Regions from separate parts of the Streptomyces sp. NPDC006294 genome, predicted to be linked through region 1. Evidence: riboswitches for the same ligand, from Rfam matches in the RefSeq annotation. Region 1 holds a riboswitch; the other holds the start of a gene.

Evidence for each region. Region 1 has a riboswitch for cobalamin ahead of ACFYOP_RS12100 (energy-coupling factor ABC transporter permease). Riboswitches for the same ligand answer to the same signal wherever they lie in the genome.
Region 2: another riboswitch for cobalamin. It lies ahead of ACFYOP_RS15100 (ribonucleoside-diphosphate reductase subunit alpha); the one in region 1 lies ahead of ACFYOP_RS12100 (energy-coupling factor ABC transporter permease).

The regions. Positions count from the first base shown of each region.
Region 1 covers NZ_JBIAHV010000006.1:89,080-94,853, reverse strand. The annotation lists gene dhaK (dihydroxyacetone kinase subunit DhaK) at 1-124, shown strand, start outside; gene dhaL (dihydroxyacetone kinase subunit DhaL) at 185-796, shown strand; gene ACFYOP_RS12105 (PTS fructose transporter subunit IIA) at 793-1,203, shown strand; cobalamin riboswitch at 1,415-1,611, shown strand; gene ACFYOP_RS12100 (energy-coupling factor ABC transporter permease) at 1,641-2,330, shown strand; gene ACFYOP_RS12095 (energy-coupling factor ABC transporter substrate-binding protein) at 2,327-2,704, shown strand; gene cbiQ (cobalt ECF transporter T component CbiQ) at 2,711-3,460, shown strand; gene ACFYOP_RS12085 (ATP-binding cassette domain-containing protein) at 3,463-4,320, shown strand; gene ACFYOP_RS12080 (heavy metal translocating P-type ATPase) at 4,393-5,774, opposite strand, start outside.
Region 2 covers NZ_JBIAHV010000007.1:327,748-333,521, forward strand. The annotation lists gene ACFYOP_RS15090 (D-Ala-D-Ala carboxypeptidase family metallohydrolase) at 131-868, shown strand; gene ACFYOP_RS15095 (ribonucleotide-diphosphate reductase subunit beta) at 933-1,979, opposite strand; gene ACFYOP_RS15100 (ribonucleoside-diphosphate reductase subunit alpha) at 1,979-4,339, opposite strand; cobalamin riboswitch at 4,470-4,614, opposite strand; gene mctP (monocarboxylate uptake permease MctP) at 4,731-5,774, opposite strand, start outside.

The DNA.
Region 1 (5,774 bases):
CGGCAACTATGTGACGTCCCTCGACATGGCCGGCGCGTCCGTGACCCTCTGCCAGGTCGACGAGGAGCTGCTCAGGCTGTGGGACGCGCCGGTGCGGACCCCGGCGCTGCGCTGGGGGCCGTGACGGCCCGCGTCCCCCGGCACCGCCCCCCTTCGAACCGACCCGACCCACCAGGGAGTTCCTGTGCTCGACACCGAATTCTTCCGCCGCTGGCTGGCAGCGGTCGCTGCCGCCGTGGACCGGGAGGCGGACCGACTGACCGAGTTGGACTCGGCGATCGGTGACGCGGATCACGGCAGCAATCTCCGGCGCGGCTTCGCGGCCGTCGGCACCGCGCTGGAGAAGGAGCCGCCGGCGACGCCCGGCGCGGTCCTGATGCTGGCCGGACGGCAGTTGGTGTCGACGGTCGGCGGCGCGTCGGGCCCGCTGTACGGGACGCTGCTGCGGCGCACCGGCAAGGCGCTGGGCGACGACGCGGAGGTGACGCCCGCGCAGCTCGCGGAGGCGCTGCGGACGGGGGTCGCCGCGGTGGCGCAGCTGGGCGGCGCGAAGGCGGGCGACAAGACGATGCTGGACGCCCTCGAGCCGGCGGTGGCGGCGCTCGGTGACAGCACCGGGTCGTTCGCCGCGGCCCGCGAGGCGGCCGAGCAAGGGGCCCTGGCGACGGTGCCGTTGCAGGCGCGCAAGGGCAGGGCGAGCTATCTCGGTGAGCGCAGCATCGGCCACCAGGACCCCGGAGCCACGTCCTCCGCCCTGCTGGTCGCCGCGCTCGCCGAGACGGTGGAGACGGCATGAGCGGCGGCGGGCAGGTCGGGATCGTGCTGGTCTCGCACAGCAGGGAGGTCGCCGCCGCCGTCGCCGAACTGGCCAAGGGGCTCGCGGGCGGCGGCGGTACGGCCCCGGTGGCGCCGGCCGGCGGGACCCCGGACGGCGGTCTCGGCACCAGCGCCGAACTGATCACCGCGGCGGCGGAGCAGGTCGACGGCGGGGCGGGCGTCGCGGTCCTGGTGGACCTGGGCAGCGCCGTGCTGACGGTCAAGGCGCTGCTGGCCGAGGGCGACGAACTGCCCGACGGGACCCGGCTGGTGGACGCGCCGTTCGTGGAGGGCGCGGTGGCGGCCCTGGTGACGGCCTCCGCCGGGGCCGACCTGGACGCGGTGGAGGCGGCGGCCTCGGAGGCGTACGACTACCGCAAAGTGTGACGTACGGCTGCGGCGGCCCCTCGGGCACCGCCGCCGCGAGAGGCGAGGTGCGGCGGCCGTGAACCGTGCGGCGCCGCCGCCGCGAACCCGGACATACCGCGGCCGCGGACAGCCACCCGCGCCGCCGCCCCCGGCCCGGATGTGGCGAACGGCTCACCCCGTCGCGGCCCGGTGCGCCCGTGCGCGGCTTGTGATGTCGCTGGTCGGCGCATTACTGTCACGGGGCCTTGGTGTTCGGGAAACCGGTGCGGTACCGGTGCGGCCCTCGCCACTGTGATCGGGAAGTCCGGCTCCGACCCCTCACGGGGAGCCACTGGGACACCGCGCCTGCGCGTGGTGCCCGGGAAGGCGGAGTACGGGCGGCATGACCCGTCAGCCAGGAGACCGGCCAGGGTGCGTTGTCCATCCACGAGGTGCTGGAGAGGGTCTCCCACATCATGCATATAGCCGAGGGGTATCTGCCCCCGTTGCACGCGGCCGCCTGGGGCGTCGCTTCCGCCCCGTTCGTCGTCCACGGCGTACGCGCCCTGACCCGCGAGGTCAGGTCCAATCCCGATTCGACCCTGCTGCTCGGCGCTGCGGGCGCCTTCACGTTCGTCCTGTCGGCGCTGAAGATCCCGTCGGTGACCGGCAGTTGCTCGCACCCGACCGGTACCGGTCTCGGCGCGATCCTGTTCAGACCGCCGATCATGGCGGTACTCGGCACCATCACGCTGCTCTTCCAGGCACTGCTGCTGGCGCACGGCGGTCTGACCACGCTCGGCGCCAACGTCTTCTCGATGGCGGTCGTCGGCCCCTGGGCGGGGTACGGGGTGTACCGGCTGCTGCGCCGGTCCGGGGCGCCGCTGATGGTGAGCGTGTTCTTCGGCGCGTTCACCGCCGACCTGTCCACGTACTGCGTGACCACCGTCCAACTGGCGCTCGCCTTCCCCGACCCGGGCAGCGGCGTGGCGGGCTCGCTGGCGAAGTTCGGCGGGATCTTCGCGCTCACGCAGATCCCGCTGGCGGTCAGCGAGGGCCTGCTCACCGTGCTGGTGATGCGGCTGCTCAGCCGGTCCAGCAAGGGCGAACTGACCAGGCTGGGCGTGCTGGTTCCGGGTGCGAAGAAGGAGGCAACGGTCCGATGAACCGTAACGCGAGGATCAACGCCCTGCTCCTGCTGGCCGTTGCGGCCCTGGCCGTCCTGCCCCTGGTGCTGGGGCTCGGGGACCACAAGGCCGAGCCGTTCACCGGCTCGGACGGGGAGGCCGAGACGGCGATCACGGAGCTCGAACCGGACTACGAGCCCTGGTTCTCCCCGCTGTACGAACCGCCGTCCGGCGAGATCGAGTCGGCGCTGTTCTCCCTGCAGGCGGCGCTCGGCGCGGGCGTGCTGGCGTACTACTTCGGGCTGCGCCGGGGCCGGCGGCAGGGCGAGGAGCGGGCGAAAGAGGCGCAGAGCAAGGAGGCGGGGGCGAAAGCCGCCGCCAAGGACTCCGACGCCGCCGCGCCCCCGGCGTAGCCGCCGATGCTTCCCATCGACGTGGCGGCGCACAGCAGCAGCTGGCGCCGCCGCCACCCGTGTGAGAAGGCCGCCCTCGGGATCGGTCTGACGGTGACGGCCGTCTGCCTGCCACCGTGGCCCGGCGCCGTCCTCGTCGCCGCGGCCACGCTCGTCGTGCTGCTCGGTCCTGCGGGGGTGGCGCCGCGCCGGCTCTGGCGGGCGTTCCGTATCCCGCTGGGGTTCTGTGTCACCGGGGCCGTACCGCTGCTGTTCGCGGTGGGCGGCCCGGACGGCCTGGTCGCGCTCGCCCCGGACGGGCCGGGACAGGCGGTGCGGCTGCTGCTGCGCACGTCCGCGGCCTCTCTGGGCGTACTGCTGTTCGCCTTCACGACGCCGATGTCCGACCTGCTGCCGCGGCTGGTCAAGGCGGGCGTGCCGCCCGCGGTGGTCGACGTGGCGCTCGTCATGTACCGGATCAGTTTCCTGCTGCTCGACGCCGTGGCGAACATCCGCCAGGCCCAGGCCGCCCGTCTCGGCCACACGACGCGAGCCGCCGCCTGGCGCTCGCTCGCGGGGCTCGGGGCGACGGCCTTCGTGCGCGCCTTCGACCGGGCGAGCCGGCTGCAGACGGGGCTCGCGGGCCGCGGCTACGACGGCACCCTGCGGGTGCTGGTGCCGCCGGCCACGGTGTCCCGCCTGTTCCTCGCCGGGGTGGCCGCGCTGCTGACCGGGATCGTCGTCCTCACTCTCGTGCTCGAAAGGTTCGCCCTGTGATCGTGGAACTCGTCGACGCCGGTTACGCCTACGAGGACGGCCCCGCCGTCCTCACCGGGATCGGCCTCGGCCTCGCGGAGGGCAGGTCGACCGCGCTGCTCGGACGCAACGGCAGCGGCAAGACGACCCTGTTGCGGCTGCTGAGCGGCGGGCTGCGGCCCGCGACCGGCCGGCTGCGGCTGGGCGGCGAGCCGGTGACCTACGACCGGGCCGGACTGACCCGGCTCCGTACGACGGTGCAGCTGGTCCTGCAGGACCCCGACGACCAGCTGTTCGCGGCGTCCGTCGAGCAGGACGTGTCGTTCGGTCCGATGAACCTCGGGCTGGCGGAGGACGAGGTACGGGCCCGGGTGGACGAGTCGCTGGCCGCGATGGACATCGTGGCGCTGCGGGACCGGCCCACGCATCTGCTCTCGTACGGGCAGCGCAAACGGGCCGCGATCGCCGGCGCGGTGGCGATGCGGCCGCGGGTGCTGATCCTGGACGAGCCGACCGCGGGGCTCGATCCGCACGGGCAGGAGCGGCTGCTCGACGTGCTCGACGGTCTGCGGGCGGCGGGGACGACGGTCGTCATGGCGACGCACGACGTCGATCTCGCCCTGCGCTGGGCCGACGACGCCGCCGTGCTGACGCCGGACGGCCTGCGGACCGGGCCCGCGTCCGAACTCCTCTCGGACCACGCGCTGTTGGAGTCGGCGCGGCTGCGGATGCCGTGGGGGACGGCGGTCGCGGAGCTGCTGAGGGCGCAGGGGCTGCTGGACGGGGGCGAAGGCCCGCGGACGGCGGAGGAGTTGGCGGCGTGGACGCGAGCCGCCTCCTCCCCCGCCGGGCCGGCGCCCCGTGCCCCTTCGCGGGGCTGACGCCCGGCACCCCAGGCGGGGTGCCGGGACCGCCACCGGGCCAGGCTGCGGGGCGGGGTCCGGCGGCGTACGTCACGCCGCCGCCGCGTCGCGCCAGGCCGGCTCCCGGAGCAGCCGCAGGCCGTTGAGGCCCACCAGGACCGTGGAGCCCTCGTGGCCGGCGACGCCGAGCGGGAGCGGAAGGTGCCAGGCGAGGTCCCAGACGACCAGGACGCCGATGCACACGGAGGCGATGACGAGGTTCTGCACGACCAGCCGGCGGGCCCGGCGTGACAGGGCCACGACCGCCGGGACGGCGGCGGCCTCGTCGCGTACGACGACGGCGTCCGCGCTCTCCAGCGCCAGGTCGGAGCCGGCCCGGCCCATCGCGACGCCGGCGGTCGCCGCCGCCAGCGCGGGCGCGTCGTTCACGCCGTCGCCGACGACCAGGACCTTGTCGCCGGCGCGTTCCCATTCCCGTACCGCCGCGACCTTGTCCTGCGGCAGCAGTCCGGCCCGTACGTCGGTGATGCCGACCTCGCCCGCCACCCGCGCCGCCGCCCGCGGGTTGTCGCCGGTGAGCAGCGTCGGTGCGGTGCCGGTGAGCCTGGTCAGGGCCGCGACGGCCTCCGGTGCGCCGGCCCTGAGCCGGTCGTCGACGGCGAGCACGGCGACGGTTTCGCCGTCCGCCTCGACCACGACCGCCGTACGGCCGTCGGTCTCCGCCTCCGTGACCGCCGGGCACGCGCCGGTCAGCAGCGCGGCGGGGCTGCCGACGCGCACCTTGCGGCCCGAGACGAGCGCCGACACTCCGCGTCCCGGCTCCGAGTCGAACTCCCGTGCCTCCGGCAGCCGCAGGCCGCGTTCGCGGGCCGCGGCGACGACCGCGCGGCCGAGCGGGTGCTCGCTGTGGAGCTCGGCCGCCGCCGCGAGGGTCAGCGCGGTGTCCGCGTCGAGGCCGCCCGCCGGCAGGGGGTGCACGTGGGCGACGCGTGGCGCCCCTTCGGTGAGCGTGCCGGTCTTGTCGAGCGCGACCCTGGTGACGGACCCGAGCCGCTCCATCGCCACGGCGGACTTGACGAGCACTCCGTGGCGGCCGGCGTTGGCGATCGCGGAGAGCAGCGGCGGCATGGTGGCGAGCACGACGGCACACGGCGAGGCCACGATCATGAACGTCATGGCGCGCAGCAGGGTGGGGGTGAAGTCGGCGCCGAAGGCGAGCGGCACGGTGAGCAGCGCGAGGGTGGCGACCACGACGCCGGTGGAGTACCGCTGTTCGATCTTCTCGATGAACAGCTGGGTGGGAGCCTTGGTCGCGCTCGCCTCCTCGACCATGGCCACGATCCGTGCGATGACGGATCCGGCGGCGTCCGCGTCGACGCGGACGCACAGCGAGCCGGTGCCGTTCAGCGTGCCGGCGAAGACGGTGTCACCGGCGGTGCGCCCGACGGGGAGCGGCTCGCCCGTGATGGTGG
Region 2 (5,774 bases), on a different contig from region 1:
CTGTCACCCGGCCGTCATTGGGCGGACAAATGACGGCTGCCCAGGGGGTGTTGACGCGCGTTGACCGCCACGACAGGCTCTCCTCTGCACCTGGTTCCCGCGAGTACCGCCCCCACGGCACGGAGGTCCGATGCTGAGACGTACGGTTCGACTCCTGGTATCCATTGTCATGCTCATGGCCGCAAGTACGGCCGGTGTCATGGCGACGGCCGGTCCCGCGCAGGCCGACTCCTGCTACACCTGGTCCCGCACCCTCTCCCAGGGCGCCTCGGGATCGGATGTCTCGCAACTGCAGATCCGTGTCGGCGGCTACCCCGGCTACGGCAACGTCCTCGCCGTCGACGGCCAGTACGGCCCGGCCACCGCCGCGGCGGTCAAGCGCTTCCAGTCCGCCTACGGCCTGGCCGCGGACGGCGTGGCCGGTCCCGCCACCTTCAGCAAGATCTACGCCCTGCAGGACGCCGACTGCACGCCGGCCCACTTCAGCTACGCCGAGCTGAACCGCTGCAACTCCACCTGGTCCGGCGGTGCGGTCAGCGCCGCCACGGCCAAGTCCAACGCCCTGCGCGCCATGTGGAAGCTGGAGGCGATGCGGCACGCGCTGGGCGACCAGCCCATCCGGGTCACCAGCGGCTTCCGCTCCTACTCCTGCAACAGCGCGGTGGGCGGTTCGTCCAGCAGCCGTCATCTGTACGGTGACGGCGTCGACCTCGGCGCCGGATCGCACTCCCTGTGCAAGATGGCCCAGCAGGCCCGCCACCACGGCTTCCGGGGCATCCTCGGCCCCGGCTACCCGGGCCACAACGACCACACCCACGTCGACCACCGGTCGAGCCGGTTCTGGTCCGCGTCCAGCTGCGGTATCTGACCCACACCACCGCGGCCCGCGCCTCCCCCCGTGAGAGGCGCGGGCCGCGACGGCGTTCAACGGGTCAGAAGTCCTCGTCGAGGTCCACCGATCCCTCCACGGCCACCTGGTAGGCGGACGGGCGGCGCTCGAAGAAGTTCGTCAGCTCCTGGACGCCCTGCAACTCCATGAAGGAGAACGGGTTCTCGGAGCCGTACACAGGGGCGAAGCCGAGCCGGGTGAGGCGCTGGTCGGCGACGCACTGGAGGTACTCGCGCATCGACTCCGTGTTCATGCCCGGCAGGCCGTCGCCGCACAGGTCGCGGCCGAACTGCAGCTCCGCCTCCACGGCCTCCGCGAGCATGTCGGTGACCTGCCGGCGCAGCTCGTCGTCGAAGAGGTCCGGCTCCTCCTTGCGGACGGTGTCCACGACCTCGAAGGCGAAGTTCATGTGCATCGTCTCGTCACGGAACACCCAGTTGGTGCCGGTGGCCAGACCGTGCAGCAGTCCGCGCGAGCGGAACCAGTACACGTAGGCGAACGCCCCGTAGAAGAACAGGCCCTCGATGCAGGCCGCGAAGCAGATCAGGTTCAGCAGGAAGCGACGCCGGTCGGACCTGGACTCCAGCCGGTCGATCTTCTCGACCCCGTCCTCTCCGTCCAACGCAGCCATCCAGCGGAAGCAGAACTGCGCCTTCTCGCGGATCGACGGGATGTTCTCGACGGCGTCGAACGCCGCGGCCCGGTCGGCCGGGTCGGGCAGATAGGTGTCCAGCAGCGTCAGATAGAACTGGACGTGCACGGCCTCCTCGAACAGCTGGCGCGACAGATACAGCCGCGCCTCCGGGGAGTTGATGTGCTTGTAGAGGGTGAGCACCAGGTTGTTCGCGACGATCGAGTCGCCCGTCGCGAAGAACGCGACCAGCCGGCCGATCAGATGCTGCTCGGCGGGGGTGAGCTTGGCCAGGTCGGCGACGTCGGAGTGGAGGTCGACCTCCTCCACGTGCCAGGTGTTCTTGATGGCGTCCCGGTAGCGCTCGTAGAAGTCCGGATAGCGCATGGGCCGGAGGGTGAGTTCGAAGCCAGGGTCGAGCAGGTTCTTGACGGGTGCGCCGGTGTCGGTGGAGCTCATTACTGGCAGGCCTCGCAGGACTCGGGGTTCTCCAGGGAGCAGGCGACGGCCTCTTCGGGGGTCGCCTGCGCGGGGACGGGAACGGCCGCGGACGCGGCGCGTGCGATACGGGTCGCCGGGCGCGAGCGCAGGTAGTAGGTCGTCTTCAGACCCTGCTTCCAGGCGTACGCGTACATCGAGCTGAGCTTGCCGATGGTCGGCGTCTCCAGGAACAGGTTCAGCGACTGGCTCTGGTCCAGGAACGGCGTACGCGCGGCCGCCATGTCGATCAGGCCGCGCTGCGGGATCTCCCAGGCCGTGCGGTACAGGGCCCGTACGTCGGCCGGGACCCAGCCGAAGCCCTGCACCGAGCCGTTCGCGTCGCGCAGGGCCTCCCGGGTCCGCGCGTCCCAGCCGCCGAGCTTCTTCAGTTCGGCCACGAGGTAGGAGTTGACCTGGAGGAACTCGCCGCTGAGGGTCTCGCGCTTGAAGAGGTTGGACACCTGCGGCTCGATGCACTCGTACACGCCGGCGATCGAGGCGATGGTGGCGGTCGGCGCGATGGCGAGCAGCAGGGAGTTGCGCATGCCGACGTCGGCGATCCTGGCACGCAGCGCGTCCCAGCGCTCCGGCCAGTTGAGCGCGGTGCCGTAGTGGTCGGGATGCAGCACGCCGCGCGCCGTGCGGGTCTCGGACCAGGCCGGCAGGGGGCCGTCGCGCTCGGCGAGGTCGCAGGACGCCTCGTACGCCGCGAGCATGATCCGCTCGGCGATCCGGGTCGACAGGGCCTTCGCCTCGGGGGAGTCGAAGGGCAGCCGCAGCTTGAAGAAGACGTCCTGCAGGCCCATCGCGCCCAGGCCCACCGGGCGCCAACGGGCGTTGGACCGGCCGGCCTGCTCGGTCGGGTAGAAGTTGATGTCGACGACCCGGTCGAGGAAGGTCACCGCCGTGCGGACGGTCTCGTCCAGCCGCTCCCAGTCGATGCCGTCGCCGCCGGCTCCCGCGTCGACGAACGCTCCCAGGTTGACCGAGCCCAGGTTGCAGACGGCCGTCTCGCCGTCGTTCGTCACCTCGAGGATCTCGGTGCACAGGTTGGAGGAGTGGACGACCCGGCCGGGCTCCGCCGTCTGGTTGGCGGTGCGGTTGGCGGCGTCCTTGAAGGTCATCCAGCCGTTGCCGGTCTGTGCGAGGGTCCGCATCATCCGCCCGTACAGCTCACGGGCCGGGACCGACTTGCGGGCCAGCCCGGCGGCCTCCGCCCGCCGGTACGCAACGTCGAACTCGTCGCCCCACAGGTCGACCAGCTCGGGCACGTCGGCCGGGGAGAACAGCGACCACTCGGTGTCCGACTCGACGCGCCGCATGAACTCGTCGGGAACCCAGTGCGCGAGGTTCAGGTTGTGCGTACGGCGGGCGTCCTCACCGGTGTTGTCGCGCAGCTCCAGGAACTCCTCGACGTCCGCGTGCCAGGTCTCCAGGTAGATCGCGGCCGCGCCCTTGCGCCGGCCGCCCTGGTTCACCGCGGCGACGGAGGCGTCGAGAGTCTTGAGGAACGGGACGATCCCGTTGGAGTGCCCGTTGGTGCCCCGGATGAGCGAACCGCGGGCGCGGATGCGGGAGTACGAGAGGCCGATGCCGCCGGCGTGCTTGGAGAGGCGGGCGACCTGGTGGTAGCGGTCGTAGATCGAGTCCAGCTCGTCGAGCGGCGAGTCCAGCAGATAGCAGGACGACATCTGCGGGTGGCGGGTGCCGGAGTTGAAGAGCGTGGGGGAGGACGGCAGATAGTCGAGCCGGCTCATCAGCCGGTACAGCGCGGCCACTTCGTCCACCGAGCGCGCGGTGTCGTCCGCGGCGAGGCCGGACGCGACCCGCAGCATGAAGTGCTGGGGGGTCTCGATCACCTGGCGGGTGATCGGGTGCCGCAGCAGATAGCGGCTGTAGAGCGTCCGCAGGCCGAAGTAGCCGAACCGGTCGTCCCCCTCGGGATCGATCAGCGCGTCGAGCCGGTCCGCGTGCAGTGCGACGAACGAGGCCGTGCGGTCGGCGATCAGGCCCTCGCGGTGGCCGACCGCGACCGAGGCGGAGAAGCACACCGCGCCCTGCCCGGCGGCCTCCTTCGCGATCGTGCGGGCGAGCAGACGCGCGGCGAGCTTGGAGTACGCGGGGTCCTCGGAGATGAGGCCCGCGGCGGCGTCGGTGGCGAGGGAGCGCAGTTCGGCCTCGTCGGACCCGGCGTGCCGGCCGCGCAGCGCGGCGGCGGCGACCCTGCCCGGGTCGGTGTCGGCCAGGTCGGCCGTGAGGTCCGTCAGGAGCCGCAGCAGCACGGTCCCGGGGCCGTCCTGCTGGGTCGCTGAAGCCGGATCGGCTGGCGCGATGGTCATGTGGTGCTCTCCCTCGCTCGGCTCTGGACCGGCGGGAGGCGGGGGCCGTGGCGGCGCGTACCTGGGCAGCACGGCGCACGGCGTCCACCGGCCCAACCGCGAGGCCCGGACGTCTGGCATCCGGATCGGTCGAACCGGATGCGCCGTCGGCAGGTCGTCGGACTCGAAACGGGTACGGCAAAGCGCACCGGATCACACCGTTGCGGGACAGTTCCGGATTCGCACCGGATTCCCCTGCAGTGACAGCGAGATGAGCATACATGTGGGGGCGGGTCGGGAGTGCCACCCCCACATGTTGTGTCTGCGGGTCGGAAGTTGAGGTGACGGTCCACCGCGATGCGCGAAGGGGCCGCCGGGAGATCCGGCGGCCCCTTCACGGTCGTGCGCGGTGTCAGTGACCGCCGGGCGCGCCCGCCGTGGCCGGCGGGAGCTCGACCTTGACGCCCGGGTCGCCCGCGTCCGCGGTGTAGTCGGACGGGCTGGTCTCGTCGATGCCGTCGGGGGCCTTGGCCGCCCGCATGACGAAGGTGAGGACCACGGTCACGACCACGTTCAGCACGAACGCGGTGAGACCGATGTAGCCGATCTGGCCGATGAACGGGATCGCGTCGGACGAGCCGCCGAAGTGCTTCTGCGTCGGGCTGGCGACGTTGTAGGCGGAGATGGTGCCGTAGAGCATGCCGACCGCCCAGCCGCCGATCAGCGCCCAGCGGTGGAACCAGCGGGTGAACAGACCGCCGACCAGCGCCGGGAACGTCTGCAGGATCCAGATACCGCCCAGCAGCTGGAAGTTGATCGCCACGGTCTTGTCCATGGTGAGGACGAAGACCAGGGCGCCCACCTTCACCAGCAGCGAGACCAGCTTGGAGACCTTGGTCTCCTGGGCCGGGGTCGCGTCGGGCCGGATGAAGTCCTTGTAGATGTTCCGGGTGAACAGGTTGGCCGCGGCGATCGACATGATGGCCGCGGGAACCAGCGCGCCGATGCCGATGGCGGCGAAGGCGACGCCCGCGAACCAGTCGGGGAACATGTTCTCGAACAGCTGCGGGATGGCCAGCTGGCCGTTCTTGACGTTCACCCCGGCCGCGATCGCCATGAAGCCGAGCAGCGCCAGCAGTCCGAGCATCACGGAATACAGCGGCAGGATCGTGGTGTTGCGGCGGATCACCTCACGGCTGCGCGAGGACAGCGTCGCCGTGATGGAGTGCGGGTACATGAAGAGGGCCAGCGCGGAGCCGAACGCCAGCGTGGCGTAGCCCCAGTGGGCCATCTCCCCGGGCACCAGCGCGCCGGTGGGCTTGCCCGTAGCCTCGTTGACCTGCGAGAACTTCTCCCCGGCCGCGGCGAAGATATTGTCGAAGCCGCCCAGCTTGATCGGGATGTAGATGATCGCCACCGCGATGACGATGTAAATCAGGGTGTCCTTGACGAACGC